DNA from 4 places in the Photobacterium swingsii genome. Region 1 is predicted to be linked to each of the others. Evidence: predicted binding sites of a transcription regulator. Region 1 holds the regulator's gene; each other region holds the start of a gene.

Region 1 (4,209 bases):
CAGGGCATTTACCCAATGGCCATATCGTTCCTGCATTATTAGCGGGCAATACTGTGGTATTTAAGCCATCTGAATTAACGCCTAAAACGGCGGAAGTGGCCATGAAGCTATGGCAACAAGCTGGCTTACCCGCAGGTGTGATTAACCTAGTGCAAGGCTCTCGCCCAACCGGTGAAGCGCTGGCGAGTTCAACAGGGATTGATGGCTTGCTGTTCACGGGGAGTGCGAATACGGGACACATTCTTCATCGCCAATTTGCAGGGCAACCCGGCAAAATGTTGGCATTGGAGATGGGCGGCAATAACCCTATGGTGATTTCAAATGCCCACGGTGATGTGGAAGCCACGGTATACACCATAATTCAATCAGCGTTCATTAGCGCTGGCCAGCGTTGTACCTGTGCCCGCCGTTTGTATTTACCCAAAGGTGAAGTGGGTGATGCCATTGTTGCGCGCTTAGTTGAAGCAACGGCGCAGCTACGCATTGATGGGCCATTTGCTGATCCTCAGCCTTTTATGGGGCCACAAATATCAATACAAGCTGCTGATGGCATTATTGCCGCGCAAGCGAATTTGGTGCGCCTTGGGGGAGAGGTTCTGCTTGAAGCGAAACGTGGTCAAGGGGCGATTGTCTCACCGGCCATCATTGAAGTGAGTGCCATTGCTGACTTGCCTGATGAAGAATACTTTGGTCCATTATTGCAAGTCGTACGTTACGAGGATTTAGCCCAAGCCGTTACCTTGGCAAATAATACCCGCTACGGCTTATCGGCTGGTTTGATCTCCACCGATGATAGTGAGTGGCAATATTTTATTGACCATATCCGTGCAGGCATAGTGAACCGTAACCGTCAGCTGACTGGTGCGAGTGGGGATGCTCCATTTGGTGGTCCTGGCGCATCAGGTAACTTACGTCCGAGTGCTTACTATGCCGCTGACTACTGTGCGTACCCTATGGCATCGATGGAGGGTGAACAAGCTGAGCTACCTGCACAGCTATCGCCAGGTATTACTTTGTAAGCAAGTTGAGCAGACATCATCAAACTAAAAAAGAAGTGCCATACTGATTAGGTCGAATCAGGGCACTTCTACATCCATCACCAGCGGGGAGCATCTCAACATGGAAAGAGTAGAGCAACTGTTTAACAACTTATGGCAAGACTATATTCAACGCCTGTGCCCATCAGCGGATCAAGTACATACATTACTGACCGAAGATGAGCCGCTACTGAATGACCATATTGCGTTGCGCACATTTAACTTACCGAAAGTCGGACTGGATGTGCTAGCCGCACCCTTTATTGCGATTGGTTACAAACCTTGTGGCACTTACCATTTTGAGTCTAAAAAACTCTACGCTGAGCATTTTGAACACCCAAACCCTGCGGCGCCAAAAGTGTTTATTAGTGAGCTATTGGTGGGTCAGTGTTCCTCATTATTGCAGCAATCGGTACGTAGTTTGATTGATCAAGTGCCAGAGCAAGCGGTGAAAGATCCTGCCTTCTTGTATGGCGGCCGTTTGTGGGACATTGATTTTGAAACGTATGAGATGTTAGCCGCAGAGAGTGAATATGCAGGGTGGTTAGCGGCGCATGGCTTTGGCGCGAATCACTTTACGGTTAGCATTAACCAACTAGAACAATTTACTGAAGTGGCCGAGGTGAATCACTTATTGGCACATAATGGCTTTGCCATCAATGTATCGGGTGGAGAAGTGAAAGGCAGTCCTGAAGAGATGTTAGAGCAGTCTTCTACCATGGCAGATAAAGTCCCTGTCGCTTTTTTAGATGGGGTAAAAACGATCCCTGGTGGTTTTTATGAATTTGCCAAGCGCTACCCGCAAGCCGATGGTGAGCTTTATACCGGATTTGTCGCTGCGTCGGCGGATAAGATCTTTGAAAGTACCGACAGCTAGAGTGCAATGTTCCGGCCAATCCCAGCGTTTCACGCAGAGGTCATGTTGATAGCATGGCCTTTGTTCTATCTGTGGCTTAATACAGGCTTTCTAAAGGCGGTGACCACTGCGAGCCTTCTTGGCGCTGCGGCGTATTCGCTAATGAGATATGTTGTTCGAGAAAGTGACGTTGGCCACTGAACCCTGTCATCTCAACAGTTGTGGGTAGTGGGGCAATCACGCTCGGTGGTGGGGTGTTAGTGTTGTACGGAGAAAAACGTTCGATATCCATATCACGAACTCCATGATGCCGATTTTGTCGGGGAAGAGGTGACGTCGTCCATCGACGTCTGTTATGCACAATGTAGCAAAGGTGGCGTAGTTAGCAAGTGAAGAATCAGTGACAAGGTTAGCAAATTTGGATTTAGATATACGCCATAGGTATGGTGTTTTTCCGATATAAAAAAAGCCGCAAAAGCGGCTTTTTTCTAGTGATAATCGATAAATCAACAGATTAACGAGTACCGTATACCACGATAGTTTTACCGTGTGCAGAAATCAGGTTCTGTTCTTCAAGCATCTTCAAGATACGACCAACGGTTTCACGTGAACAACCTACGATTTGACCGATTTCTTGACGGGTGATCTTGATTTGCATACCGTCTGGGTGCGTCATTGCATCAGGTTGTTTCGCTAGGTTAAGTAGCGTCTGTGCAATACGACCCGTTACGTCTAAGAACGCAAGGTCGCCCACTTTTTGGCTTGTTACTTGAAGGCGAGTTGCCATCTGTGCAGACAAGCGCATCAAGATGTCTGGATTAACTTGGATTAGCTGACGGAATTTCTTAAATGAAATCTCAGCAACTTCACAAGGTGTCTTCGCACGAACCCAAGCTGTACGTTCTTGACCTTCTTCGAAAAGGCCAAGTTCACCGATGAAGTCACCTTGGTTTAGGTAAGAAAGAATCATCTCTTTGCCTTCTTCATCCTTGATAAGAACAGCAACAGAACCTTTTACAATATAGTAGAGAGTTTCCGCTTTCTCACCCGCATGAATCAAAGTGCTTTTTGATGGGTACTTGTGAATGTGGCAATGTGAAAGAAACCACTCTAGTGTTGGATCTGTTTGAGGTTTACCTGGAACCATATTACTAACTTCCTCTGCGTTTGTTGCCCAACAACGACATCCCTATAATTTCAGTCTGGGCTTAACAATAGAATTGCTCGCTGGTTAGGATATTAAGTCAGCCGCTGGGCTGCAAGCTCACTTGAATAATTAATTGAGAGTTTAACTTTTTTCGGTGGGCATTTCTTGATATTGATCTATCTGAAATCGTCATTTTGTACTCATAAGTGTGCACATGATCACACGGTTGTTAGATTATGCAGAATTGACGCCAAAACACTAAGGAGAAAGCAATGCAATCACGTGTGAAATGGGTAGAAGGAATGACTTTTCTTGCCCAGTCAAATTCGGGTCATAGTGTGGTGATGGACGGCAATGGTGGCGAAAAAGCACCCAGTCCAATGGAGTTGGTTTTGATGGCGGCTGGTGGTTGTAGTTCGGTCGATGTTGTTGATGGTTTACAATCTGCAGATCAACGTATCACGGGCTGCGAAGCACAAATTTCCTCGGTGCGCCGCGAGACAGCCCCACGTATTTTTACCTCGGCAAATTTGCATTTTGTGGTGACGGGACATGATCTTGATGAAGCCTTGGTGGCAACAACCGTCGCTAATTCGCTCGAGAAATATTGTTCGGTTTGTTTGATGCTGGGTGAAGGGGTTGAATTGACGCATTCATACGAAGTGATCGCCGCATAAATCTATTGCTAGGTAAACTGTAGCAGCATGATAAAAACGGAGACTTGAGGTCTCCGTTTTGCTGTTATTTGTTTCACACGGCAATTAAACCGCGACTAGCCGATTTTCCCTGTTTCAATCAGCTGCTGGATCAGAGGACGCATTATTAGCTCCATCGCAAAGCTCATTTTGCCGCCCGGTACCACCAAGGTATTGTGGCGTGACATGAATGAGCCTTGGATCATCGACAATAAGTACGGGAAGTCGACATTCTTGATCCCACGAAAACGGATCACCACAAAGCTTTCATCTAAACTCGGGATCCCTTTGGCGCTAAGTGGGTTCGAGGTATCCACGGTGGGAACACGCTGGAAGTTAATATGAGTCCGTGAAAACTGCGGCGTGATGTAATTGAGGTAATCATCCATCGAGCGCACAATAGATTCCATTACAGCTTCACGAGAATGACCGCGGTCACGGGTGTCACGAACAATTTTTTGAATCCACTCTAAG
Region 2 (4,209 bases), 760 kb from region 1:
ATAAAGTGATCCATGTCTGCTCCTGCAGGTGCAGTTGCATCAGTAACTAGGACTAATTTCTCACCTTTCATGCGATGGGCCATACGAATATTGGCATAATCGACATGGAAGCCATCAGCAATGATGCCTGTGTATACTTCAGGCGTGTCATAAATGGCACCCACCATACCAGGTTCACGGCCAGCGATTGGGGTCATTGCATTGAATAAGTGAGTGGCAAATGTAATACCAGCAGCAAAGCCTTGGCGAGCTTCAACATAAGTTGCATTCGTGTGGCCTGCAGAAACAACAATCCCAGCTTCTACGAGTTGCTCAATGTGCTCGTGTGGGTTTTGTTCTGGTGCTAGGGTCACTTTAGTTACAACATCGGCGTTATCACAGATAGTTTTGATCATTTCGTCATCAGAACGACGAATATGGTCAACACTGTGAATGCCTTTTTTCATCACGTTTAGGTAAGGACCTTCAAGGTGTAGGCCTAAAGAGTGATTGTTGTATTTGCTTTGGTATTCACGTTCTGCAGCAATAGCAGCTTTCATGTCAGCGTCTGATGAAGTGATCAGGGTTGGCAAAAAGCTAGTACAACCTGATTTCAGGTTAGCAAGGTGCATGGTGTGAATGGTATCAGCGTTGATTTCATCATTAAGCATTACGCCACCACAGCCATTTAGCTGTAGATCAATAAAGCCAGGCGTTAGTTCTGCGCCATCTAAATCAACGGTTTTAATATCTTGAGGAAGCTCGGTAACAGGGCATACAGCGTGAATGTTCACGCCGTCAATGATGACGGCGTGGTTATTCAGCACATCGCTACCGGTAAAAATGCGGCAATTGGTAAGCGCGTACATGAACGTTTCCTTATTAAAGGTTTTTAATATTTTCAGCTTCAAGCTCTTGGAAGTATTTTACTGTCTTCACTTTAAGCTCTTGCGTTGCAGGCTCATCACAAACAATCAGTGATTTAGGGTGAAGTTGAAGTGCAGATACTGTCCATAGGTGGTTTACAGAGCCTTCAACAGCAGCTTCTAATGCTTGTGCTTTATTGTGGCCTGTTACCAGGATCATGATTTCAGCTGAATCAAGTAGCGTACCAACACCAATTGTTAGTGCATATTTAGGTACTTGTTCGATATCGCCATCGAAGAAACGAGAGTTAGCGATACGTGTGTCTTGAGTTAGTGTTTTGATGCGAGTACGAGAAGATAGCGATGATGCTGGCTCGTTAAATGCGATATGACCGTCGTTACCTACGCCACCCATGAATAGGTTGATGCGACCGTAAGACTTAATTTTGTCTTCGTAACGTTGGCATTCTGCTTCGTGGTCATCAGTATTACCATTCAGAAGATTGATGTTTTCTTCTTGAATATCAATATGATTGAAGAAGTTACCGTACATAAAACTACGGTAAGACTCAGGGTGATCAGCTGAGATGCCGATGTATTCGTCCATATTGAAAGTAACAACATGCTTGAAACTTACTTCGCCTGCTTCATAAAGTTCAATTAAGCGCTTATAAGTTGTCAGTGGTGTACCACCTGTTGGTAAGCCAAGAACAAATGGACGCTCCGCAGTTGGCTGAAATTTGTTAATAGAATCAGCGATATGGCGCGCTGACCACAAACCTACATCTTTAGCGTTATTAAGCGGGATTAGTCTCACAGTGACACCTCATTCAAGATAGATAATACGGTAAAAATCTTAGCGGCTTCTTGCCTTTGTTTCGAATGATAAAATAAGTTTTATGATCGAGCTAGCAAAATCGCCTAGATCTTGTCTCTACAGGTGATAAAGATCACAAATGATAACGTTTTAATTTGCGGGGCGAAATTAATTTCTTAAACTGCAAAGGACTAAATCGGATAGCAAAATAAGTTATCTAAATTACATCTAAGAAAACCATAGGGGGAACTAAGGGTGAATATTCTTGGATATTTTCAAAAAGTAGGTAAAGCATTGATGGTGCCAGTCGCCACACTGCCTGCCGCAGCTATTTTAATGGGTATTGGTTACTGGATTGACCCGGTAGCTTGGGGCGGTAACAGTGCACTAGCAGCATTTTTGATTAAAGCTGGTGCGGCGATTATCGACAACATGTCAGTGCTATTCGCAATTGGTGTTGCGTATGGTATGTCTAAAGATAAAGACGGTGCTGCAGCACTTTCTGGTTTTGTTGGCTTCTTAGTAGTAACAACGCTGCTTTCTCCGGGCGCTGTTGCACAGATTCAAGGTATTGCACCTGATGCAGTTCCTGCCGCTTTCGGTAAAATCAACAACCAATTCGTTGGTATTTTAGTTGGTATCACTTCTGCTGAAATCTACAACCGTTTCTCTGCTGTAGAACTTCACAAAGCACTAGCATTCTTCTCTGGTAAGCGTTTGGTTCCTATCCTAACGTCTTTCGCTGGTATCTTTATTGCTTTCGTACTTATGTACATCTGGCCTGCAGTTTACGGTGGTCTAGTAAACTTTGGTGAAACAATTCAAGGTATGGGTGAGCTAGGTGCTGGTATCTACGCATTCTTCAACCGCCTACTGATCCCTGTTGGTCTTCACCACGCACTAAACTCAGTATTCTGGTTTGACGTAGCGGGTATTAACGATATCCCTAACTTCCTTGGTGGTGCGAAATCTATCGCTGAAGGTACTGCAACTGTAGGTGTTACAGGTATGTACCAAGCTGGTTTCTTCCCTATCATGATGTTTGGCCTACCTGGTGCTGCACTTGCGATGTACCACACGGCTAAAGCGAAGAACAAAGAAAAAGTAGCATCTATCATGATTGCTGCAGGTTTCGCTTCATTCTTCACTGGTGTAACTGAGCCGCTAGAATTCGCATTCATGTTCCTAGCACCTGCGCTATACGTAGTTCACGCAGCACTTGCTGGTCTATCTGTATACATCGCTGCATCTATGCAGTGGATTGCAGGCTTCGGTTTCTCTGCAGGTCTAGTGGATATGGTTCTATCTACTCGTAACCCACTAGCAGTTAACTGGTACATGCTAATTGTACAAGGTCTAGTCTTCTTCGGTCTTTACTATGTAATCTTCCGCACAGCTATCGTTAAGTTCAATCTTAAGACGCCTGGTCGTGAAGACGACGATGTAGAAGAGTCTTCTGGTGTAACTGGTTCTAAAGAAACTGGTGAGCTGGCTAAGCAGTACCTTAAAGCTCTGGGTGGTCACGGTAACCTAGAAAACATCGATGCATGTATCACTCGTCTACGTCTGACTCTTAAAGACAGCAGCCTAGCGAATGAGAAAACATTGAAAGCACTAGGTGCAATGGGTGTGGTTAAACTAGGTTCAAACAACCTACAAGTTATCCTAGGCCCTCTAGCTGAAATCGTTGCGGGCGAAATGAAAAAAATCCCTGCATCAGAAGATCTATCTGCAGTAAAACTGCCTTAGTCTCTTCGACAGCTAAGTAAGAATTAATTATCTATCGGCCTCTTTTGAGGCCGATGTTTTAAGTAAAAAACGTAATACGCGAAGAAGATGACTTCTGTATTTATCATGGAGGGTGCAGCAAACCATGAGAAAAATGATAAATAGCAGAAGTTATTTCGGTGACTTCTCCTTGTTTTTCAAGGGCAGGTTGTCCTCAATCCCATGTGGACTCCTGAGTGGAATGTTGTTTATTGGTGCTAAGTTGGCACTGTGATAAAATTATGTATTGTATTAGCCCCGCTTTTGCGGGGTTTTTTTATCCATATCAACAAACAATGCATACTATTTGTTGAGTAGTGAGCCATATTTATGGATCATAGAAGGCTCAAAAATCCTGTAAGCATACGAGGTCTAATTGATGAGTGAATCTGAAGCTCGTCCATCAAACTTTATCCGCCAAATTATTGATGCGGATTTAGACAGTGGCAAACATTCAAACGTCCATACCCGATTCCCGCCGGAGCCGAACGGTTACCTGCATATCGGCCATGCTAAATCTATTTGTTTGAACTTCGGTATCGCTCAGGACTACCAGGGACAATGTAATCTTCGTTTTGATGATACTAACCCTGAGAAAGAAGACATCGAGTACGTTGAGTCTATTAAGAACGATGTTAACTGGTTAGGCTTCGAGTGGAGTGGTGAGATTTGTTACTCATCAAACTACTTCGATAAGCTACACGGGTTTGCAGTTGAACTAATTAATAAAGGCTTAGCGTATGTTGATGAGCTAAGTCCTGAGCAGATGCGTGAGTACCG
Region 3 (4,209 bases), on a different replicon from region 1:
GCGACAGGTACAGTAACGAACCCCGAGATTCTAGATCAACTTAAATCGGCCGTTGCCCAGCTTAGCTAATTTTACTGCTTATTCAACAATGATCTCGCTGTAATGCTATAACAGCATTACAGTGAATTATCCTTCCAGTAAATAATCTATTCACTAAAGAGAAGCGTAAGTAAATATTAATAGAGTTAGTCAAACTAGTCTTATTTCCTATTTTAGTCAGGCTATTGTTTTGATTTCACTCGCAGAACATACAAATGCCATTATGTGCGCTCATATGTCTCTATCACTATGAATCACAGCGAAAACAATAATGGATTAAATTATGAAACGACGTTACCTCGCTGTGCTACTTTCTATGATCAGCGCATCTAGCATGGCTTTTGACCTCACAACACCCCAAGTAAATAACACTGATAACCTTGTTTGGACGGGTCACTTAAGTCCTGATACTGACACCGTTACATCAGCTATTGCAGCGGCGCACATCTATGGTGGTACAGCAGCCGTTCCTGAAGATATCAACCCAGAAAGTCACTTTGTGCTTGAGCACTGCCAAACTACAGCTCCAAAATTACTGAAAGATGTATCAGCTCAACAATTTGGTTTAGTGGATTTTAACCAGCAGACGCAACTTCATTCCTCAATAGATGCAAAGAATATTGTCGCTATTGTTGATCACCACGCTATTGGCGGTAACCCAGTAAACATGACACAAGTAGCGGCTATTGATATTCGCCCTTGGGGATCGGCAGCAACGATTCTTGCAAACCATGCTGAAACACTTGGTATCGATCTTCCCGCTAATATAGCCTGTACAACACTAGGTGGCATTTTATCTGACACCATGGTGTTCCGTTCGCCAACGACAACGCAATACGATCGTAGCTATGCAGAGAAACTAGCGAAACTTGCAGGTATTAAAGACATCAACGCATTTGGCGAAAAAATGCTGGAAGCCAAATCTGACCTAAGCCATGTCAGTGCCGCTGATATTCTGACGTTAGATTATAAAAACTTCGCTTACGGCGGTAAAAAAGTCGGGATTGGTGTGGCGGAAACCATTACAGCTCAACAACTGTTAGACAGAAAATCTGAATTTATTGCGGCAATGAAAGCCTATAAAAAAGAAGCGGGGTTAGATCATCTCTTCTTCTCTGTAATTGATACCAAACACAAGCGTGCCAACCTTTTATGGATTGACAGCGCTGATCAAAAGATTGCCAGCGCTGCATTTAAAGGACAATCTCAAGAGAAGTGGTTAATTCTAGAGGGTGTGACATCACGTAAGCGTCAAATTGGCCCAGCCATTCAAAAAGCCGTAGAAGCAAATTAATACCAGATTTCACATACCCCAACGCCCTTCATAACATTTGTTGTGAAGGGCATTTTATTGCTCTTGCCAATACCCTATTCAACACATTCACCTTAAGCATGCTCCATTCATCGAAAATCAGGTTTCATTATTAATGCTTGTGCAATTTATTTAGATAAGCATGAATAAAATTTCTTAAAATCCTTTCAACACAATTAGTTATCAGCTAAAAAATCAATACAAACCAGTTCAATAAATGAGATTCAAGTCACCCTAAAGAGGTAATTCAGATGGGAGCATACACATAGAATTTGAGAATAATCACAAATGGTACATACACCCATGCCCTACTTACATTTTATCTTTGGTCTTGCCGTCGTCGCCGTTCTTGCATTATTAGCGAGTAAAGATCGTAAAAACATTAAACTCCGCTATATCATCCAGCTACTCGTTATTGAAATGAGCGTAGCTTACTTCTTACTCAATTCATCTGCGGGTACAGGTATCGTTACCGAGTTCGCTGAAGGTTTTAACGGCCTAATGGCTTTTGCCGCAGAAGGGACGAATTTCGTCTTTGGTGGGCTAATTAATGAAGGGGGTTTCGACTTCTTCTTACAAGTCTTAATGCCTATTGTCTTTATTTCTGCACTAATCGGTATTTTACAGCATATTAAAGTGCTTCCTATTGTGATCAGCGCCATTGGTTACTTACTCTCGAAAATTAATGGTATGGGCAAGCTAGAATCTTTCAATGCCATCAGCGCCTTGATGGTTGGCCAATCTGAAAACTTTATTACCTACAAAGCTATTTTAGGCAAAATGTCCGAGCGTCGTATGTACACCTTAGCAGCAACGGCGATGTCGACTGTATCTATGTCGATTGTTGGTTCTTACATGCAGCTAATCGCACCCAAATATGTGGTTGCGGCGCTATTTTTAAACATGTTTAGCACCTTCATTATTCTGTCTATCATCAATCCATACGATCATGAAGCAGAAGAAAACTTTGATGATATGGTGGCAGAAGCAGAAGGCGAGCGCGTTACTTTCTTTGAAATGCTTGGCGAATATATCCTAACAGGCTTTAAAGTCGCCGTAATCGTTGCAGCAATGCTGATTGGCTTTATTTCACTGATTGCCATGATCAACAAGGGCTTTACGGTTGCACTGGGTATTAGCTTCCAAGATCTGATTGGTTACGTCTTTTACCCTGTTGCTTGGTTGATGGGTATTCCAGCCAGCGAAGCACTACAAGCAGGTAGTATTATGGCAACTAAACTAGTTTCGAATGAGTTTGTCGCTATGATGGCACTACAAGAGCAGCTAGATACACTATCTGCCCATACGATTGGTACAATTTCGATTTTCTTGGTGTCATTCGCTAACTTTAGCTCTATCGGTATTATTGCAGGTGCCGTCAAAGGGGTGAACGAAGAAAAAGGTAACCTTGTCGCGCGCTTCGGCTTACGCTTACTGTATGGTTCAACCTTAGTCAGTATCCTGTCTGCAATGATCGCTAACATTATGATGGCTTAACGCAGTCTCCCCCTACTCACCATCAAGCATTCGCGTTGAATGTATCACACTAACAAAGCCGGCTTATGTCGGCTTTGTTGTATTCATCGGCTGTCAAAGACTTAATTACTCATGGCTCTCTTATATCTATCCGCCTACATATCTCCAATTTCGTACAATTCAAAAAATAAGCTGAATGTTACCGCGCGGTAACCAATATGCTACTTACGCATATATTGTTAACCACCGTGTGAGATAAAAGTCAATTTCCGCTTGTAAGAACTCCCTAACTCATTGACGTGGCAGATAAGTTTGCTCAAGAATGCATTGCTCACAATAAATTCGGTCACTATCAAAGCAACCTGCTCATTGGCTAAACAATCATATTTAATTCACGCAAAACAACTTAACAAGTAAAGCCAATCTACATATTGCATTTCAATACAGCACCTACGCTGTGAACTATTACAAGGTATCTGACAGGATTTGCACCCAAACAGGACGGTGAATTGCCCTGTATTTCAGTGGTTTTAATGTAAGGAATGTAGATATGAATCTTAAAAGGGCTTTGCTCTGCTTAGTCGTGAGTCTCGCTGCTGGTTGTGGCGGCAGTTCTGAGAAAACAGATAGCACCACCCCAGCGACCACCGCTATCACATCAACAGCATTTTCAAACTCCTACCTGCCAGCCCAAGGTGGCGCAGTGTGGCGTTATGATGTTGCTGATTCTAGCGAGAGCATCACGCTGTCGAGTAGCAATGTTATTAAAAATAACGGCCAAGAAAGTGTAGAGTTAACATGGGATCACAGCGGATATAAGCAGACGCTACGCCAGAAAAATAATGCCGTCTATATCGACCGTATCAAACTCAATCAGGTTACTGTCGACAATAAAGACTATCAAGTTGAAGTCGATTTATCAGAAAACCCAGCATTGCTACTTCCTGAATATGCGGTTATTGGCGATATGAAAGGGAGTGATGGCTATCATGATATGAAAGTAAAAATATCCCCCAATGTCGGGCCAGCATATGGTGAGTATACATATGAGTGGTCATACAAAGGTACTGAAACCGTTAAAACCACTACTGGCAGCTATGAAGCCTTACATATTCGCTACCGTCTTATCCTTTCTATATCTGTCACGACACAAGATTATGGCACGATAAATACTACGGTAGATATCAACCAAGGTTTATGGCTAGTACCTGGTATCGGTATTGTTAAACTAGCCGACTATAGTGTAACCAGTTCTAGCGCTGCCAGTTCTACCCCATTTATTGCTGTGCTTAGTGGCTTTAATAAATACAAAAATGAAAATAACGTCATCGCCCCTTTACCTGAAAAGATAACGATCGCATCAGATAGTCCATGGAAAAATA
Region 4 (4,209 bases), 290 kb from region 1:
TTAATACCTTGGTGAATAAGCCAACCGCGGAAGAAGAAGACAAGCAACTGCTTGATAAACTGACTGAAGCGAGCGAAAAGAGCAGCACCAGCACGCAAAAACCACAGCGTGATGCCGTAGTGGTGGAAGGGGTAGACAACTTAATGACGCATTTAGCGCGTTGTTGTCAGCCGATCCCGGGTGATGACATCACAGGTTTTGTCACCCAAGGGCGTGGTATTTCGGTCCACCGCAGTGATTGTGAGCAGCTTGATGAGTTGCGCCATCATGCGCCAGAGCGTTTGATCCAAACGGTTTGGGGCGGTGGGTTTGTTGGCAACTACAATATTACCGTGCGTGTTATTGCCTCTGAACGTAACGGTTTGATCAAAGAGTTGACCAATACGTTAGCCAACGAGAAAACCAAAGTCTCGGGCATGAAGAGCCGTATCGACTACAAGAAACAAATGTCGATCATGGATTTTGAGCTTGAGCTAACGGATCTAGAAGTGCTCAGTAAGGTCCTTAAGCGCCTAGAGCAAGTGAAAGATGTTGCTGAAGCTAAGCGCTTGTACTAATTAGATTAATTTGGTCTAGCGTCAGCACTGTATCATCAAATAAATAACGGGAAGCCTCAGTGCTTCCCGTTTTGTTAAGTGAGAGAAACATGGAAAAAATGAACCCTGCAGCAATCGCGCAACTACTTGAAATTATGGCGACGTTACGTGATCCGAACAAAGGTTGCCCGTGGGATATTAAGCAGACGTTTGATTCAATTGTGCCGCACACCATTGAAGAAGCCTATGAAGTGGCGGATGCAATCCATCAGCAAGATTGGCAAGAAGTGAAAGCGGAATTGGGTGATTTGTTATTCCAAGTAGTATTTTACAGCCAAATGGCAAAAGAGCAGGGACTCTTTGATTTTGATGATGTCGTGGCTGGGCTGAATGAAAAGCTGACTCGCCGTCACCCTCATGTTTTTAGTGAAAAAGAATTTGCTAACGATGCTGAAATTAACGCGAACTGGGAAGCAGAGAAAGCCAAAGAGCGTGCGTTAAAAGGTGAAGATACCAGTGTGCTAGCGAATATCCCATTAGCGCTACCTGCACTTAGCCGTGCGGATAAAATTCAGCGTCGCTGTGCCAAGCATGGTTTTGATTGGGATACCCTTGGGCCTGTGGTGGATAAGGTCAAAGAAGAAATTGATGAGGTGCTTGACGAAGTTATCCAAGTTGAACCTGATCAGAGCAAAATTGCCGAAGAAATGGGAGATTTGTTGTTTGCTTCCGTCAATTTAAGTCGCCACCTCAAAGTAAACCCTGAGCAAGCATTGCAGTTAGCAAACAAAAAATTCGAGCGTCGATTTCGCCAAGTGGAAGAAAGTGTGCTAGAACAAGGTCTACGGCTTGAAGAGTGTTCATTGGAAAAACTCGATGGCATTTGGGATCAGGTGAAACAGCGCGAAAAGGCGAATAGTTAATCAAATTATGCGGTTAATGCTGGCTGCTAGAATATGCTTCCAGTGAATACTTTTGTTGTTATTTTACACGAACAGTTTGTGCAACTCGTATAATTGATTTGAAACAAATAATACTCATGATTGCTGTGATAGTTTTCACGTTGTGGCGATAAAAGGTGTCTGGTATCATTGTTCTCCGTCCAGATAGTTTTTATATCCTCTACACCAATCTTCCAGGTTAAATATGACAACGAATTACATTTTTGTTACGGGCGGGGTTGTTTCCTCTCTAGGTAAAGGTATTGCTGCTGCATCTCTAGCGGCTATTCTAGAAGCACGTGGTCTTAAAGTGACTATGATGAAGCTAGACCCTTACATCAACGTTGACCCAGGCACAATGAGCCCAATTCAACACGGTGAGGTATTCGTTACGGAAGACGGTGCAGAGACCGACCTTGACCTTGGTCACTACGAACGTTTCATTCGTACCAAAATGACCAAGCGTAATAACTTTACAGCGGGTCGCGTGTACGCGGACGTACTTCGTAAAGAGCGCCGTGGTGATTACCTAGGTGCAACGATTCAGGTTATCCCACACATTACTAACGCGATCAAAGAGCGCGTTATTGCAGGTGCAGAAGGCCACGATGTGGCTATCGTAGAAGTGGGTGGTACTGTTGGTGATATCGAATCACTACCATTCATGGAAGCGATTCGTCAGTTAGCGGTAGAACAAGGTCGCGAGAACACTATGTTCATGCACCTGACACTTGTTCCTTACCTTGCAGCTGCAGGCGAAGTGAAAACTAAGCCAACTCAGCACTCTGTAAAAGAACTACTTTCTATCGGTATTCAGCCTGACATCCTAGTATGTCGTTCTGACCGTATGATCCCAGCGAATGAGCGTGCAAAGATTGCACTTTTCTGTAACGTTCAAGAAAAAGCTGTTATCTCAATGAAAGACGTAGATTCAATCTACAAGATCCCACAACTGATCAAAGCTCAAGGTTTGGATGACCTAGTTTGTCAGCGTTTCGGCATCACAGCGCCAGAAGCTGATCTGTCTGAGTGGGAACAAGTAATCTACGAAGAAGCAAACCCTACTGATGAAGTAGTTATCGGTATGGTTGGTAAGTACATCGAACTACCTGATGCTTACAAATCAGTAAACGAAGCATTAAAACACGCTGGTCTTAAGAACCGTCTATCTGTGAAAATCAAATATGTTGATTCACAAGACGTTGAGTCTAAAGGCACAGAAGTACTAGAGGGTCTGGACGCAATCCTAGTACCAGGTGGTTTCGGCGGTCGTGGTGTTGAAGGTAAAATCCGTACAGCACAATACGCTCGTGAAAACAAAATTCCATACTTAGGCATCTGTCTGGGTATGCAAGTGGCACTGATTGAATTCGCACGTAATGTTGCGGGTCTGGCGGATGCGCACTCAACGGAATTTAACGAAGAAACTAAAAACCCAGTTGTTGGTCTAATCACTGAATGGGTTGATGGTGAAGGTAACGTTGAAGAGCGTACTGAAAAATCAGACCTAGGTGGCACAATGCGCCTTGGTTCTCAGCTATGTCATCTAGCGGACGGTTCAAAAGCACGTGAGCTATACAACAGCCCAACAGTGCACGAACGTCACCGTCACCGCTACGAAGTAAACAACAACCTACTTCCTAAACTAGAGAAAGCAGGTTTGAAAGTTTCTGGTCTGTCTGCAGATAAGAAACTGGTGGAAATCATTGAAATCCCGAACCACCCATGGTTCGTGGCTGCTCAATTCCACCCTGAGTTCACCTCAACGCCTCGCGATGGTCACCCACTATTCGAAGGCTTTGTAAAAGCGGCAGGTTCAAACCTACGTGGTGAGCTTAATAAGTAAGGATTACTGGTAGCAGTAGCGGGGGATGCTACTGCTATTTTTTAGCTTTTTATTTTGAAGATAAAGCAAGAGGAAACATAATGTCTAAGATCGTTAAAGTTCTAGGTCGTGAAATCATCGATTCACGCGGTAACCCAACTGTTGAAGCTGAAGTACACCTAGAAGGCGGTTTCGTTGGTATGGCGGCAGCTCCATCTGGCGCATCTACTGGTTCTCGCGAAGCTCTTGAGCTACGTGACGGTGACAAAGCACGTTTCCTAGGTAAAGGTGTTCTTAAAGCAGTTGAAGCTGTAAACGGCCCAATCGCTGAAGCACTAGTTGGCAAAGATGCGAAAGCACAAGCTGACATCGACCAAATCATGATCGACCTAGACGGCACTGAGAACAAATCTCTATTCGGTGCTAACGCTATCCTTGCTGTTTCTCTAGCGAACGCTAAAGCTGCTGCAGCGGCTAAAGGCATGCCTCTTTACGAGCACATCGCTGAGCTAAACGGTACTGCTGGTCAATTCTCTATGCCTCTACCTATGATGAACATCATCAACGGTGGTGAGCACGCTGATAACAACGTTGACATCCAAGAGTTCATGATCCAACCAGTTGGCGCTAAAACTCTTAAAGAAGGTCTACGCATCGGTGCTGAAGTATTCCACAACCTAGCTAAAGTTCTTAAGTCTAAAGGCTACAGCACTGCAGTTGGTGACGAAGGTGGTTTCGCTCCTAACCTTAAATCTAACGCTGAAGCTCTAGAAGTTATCGCAGAAGCTGTTGCTGCTGCTGGTTACGAGCTAGGTAAAGACGTTACTCTTGCTATGGACTGTGCTGCATCTGAGTTCTTCGACAAAGAAGCTGGCATCTACAACATGAAAGGCGAAGGTAAGACTTT

Evidence for each region. Region 1 encodes CRP, which controls carbon source genes, mostly activating them, when cyclic AMP is high. Its sites were predicted from a motif close to TGTGANNNNNNTCACA; they were not measured.
Region 2: a site for CRP is predicted at 1,785-1,800, ahead of nagE (N-acetylglucosamine-specific PTS transporter subunit IIBC). Genes of this name have one in related genera too.
Region 3: a site for CRP is predicted at 1,623-1,638, ahead of OCU77_RS25085 (NupC/NupG family nucleoside CNT transporter). Genes of this name have one in related genera too.
Region 4: a site for CRP is predicted at 1,584-1,599, ahead of pyrG (glutamine hydrolyzing CTP synthase). Genes of this name have one in related genera too.

What each region holds. Positions count from the first base shown of each region.
Region 1 covers NZ_AP024852.1:265,198-269,406, forward strand. The annotation lists gene astD (succinylglutamate-semialdehyde dehydrogenase) at 1-1,019, shown strand, start outside; gene OCU77_RS01225 (DUF1338 domain-containing protein) at 1,120-1,914, shown strand; gene OCU77_RS01230 (hypothetical protein) at 1,991-2,185, opposite strand; gene crp (cAMP-activated global transcriptional regulator CRP) at 2,408-3,040, opposite strand; gene OCU77_RS01240 (OsmC family protein) at 3,313-3,717, shown strand; gene OCU77_RS01245 (phosphoribulokinase) at 3,813-4,209, opposite strand, start outside.
Region 2 covers NZ_AP024852.1:1,027,595-1,031,803, forward strand. The annotation lists gene nagA (N-acetylglucosamine-6-phosphate deacetylase) at 1-848, opposite strand, end outside; gene nagB (glucosamine-6-phosphate deaminase) at 862-1,662, opposite strand; gene nagE (N-acetylglucosamine-specific PTS transporter subunit IIBC) at 1,918-3,411, shown strand; gene glnS (glutamine--tRNA ligase) at 3,809-4,209, shown strand, end outside.
Region 3 covers NZ_AP024853.1:1,803,502-1,807,710, reverse strand. The annotation lists gene OCU77_RS25095 (NADPH-dependent FMN reductase) at 1-69, shown strand, start outside; gene OCU77_RS25090 (manganese-dependent inorganic pyrophosphatase) at 323-1,333, shown strand; gene OCU77_RS25085 (NupC/NupG family nucleoside CNT transporter) at 1,655-2,848, shown strand; gene OCU77_RS25080 (pullulanase-associated domain-containing protein) at 3,378-4,209, shown strand, end outside.
Region 4 covers NZ_AP024852.1:551,503-555,711, forward strand. The annotation lists gene relA (GTP diphosphokinase) at 1-557, shown strand, start outside; gene mazG (nucleoside triphosphate pyrophosphohydrolase) at 647-1,459, shown strand; gene pyrG (glutamine hydrolyzing CTP synthase) at 1,683-3,323, shown strand; gene eno (phosphopyruvate hydratase) at 3,404-4,209, shown strand, end outside.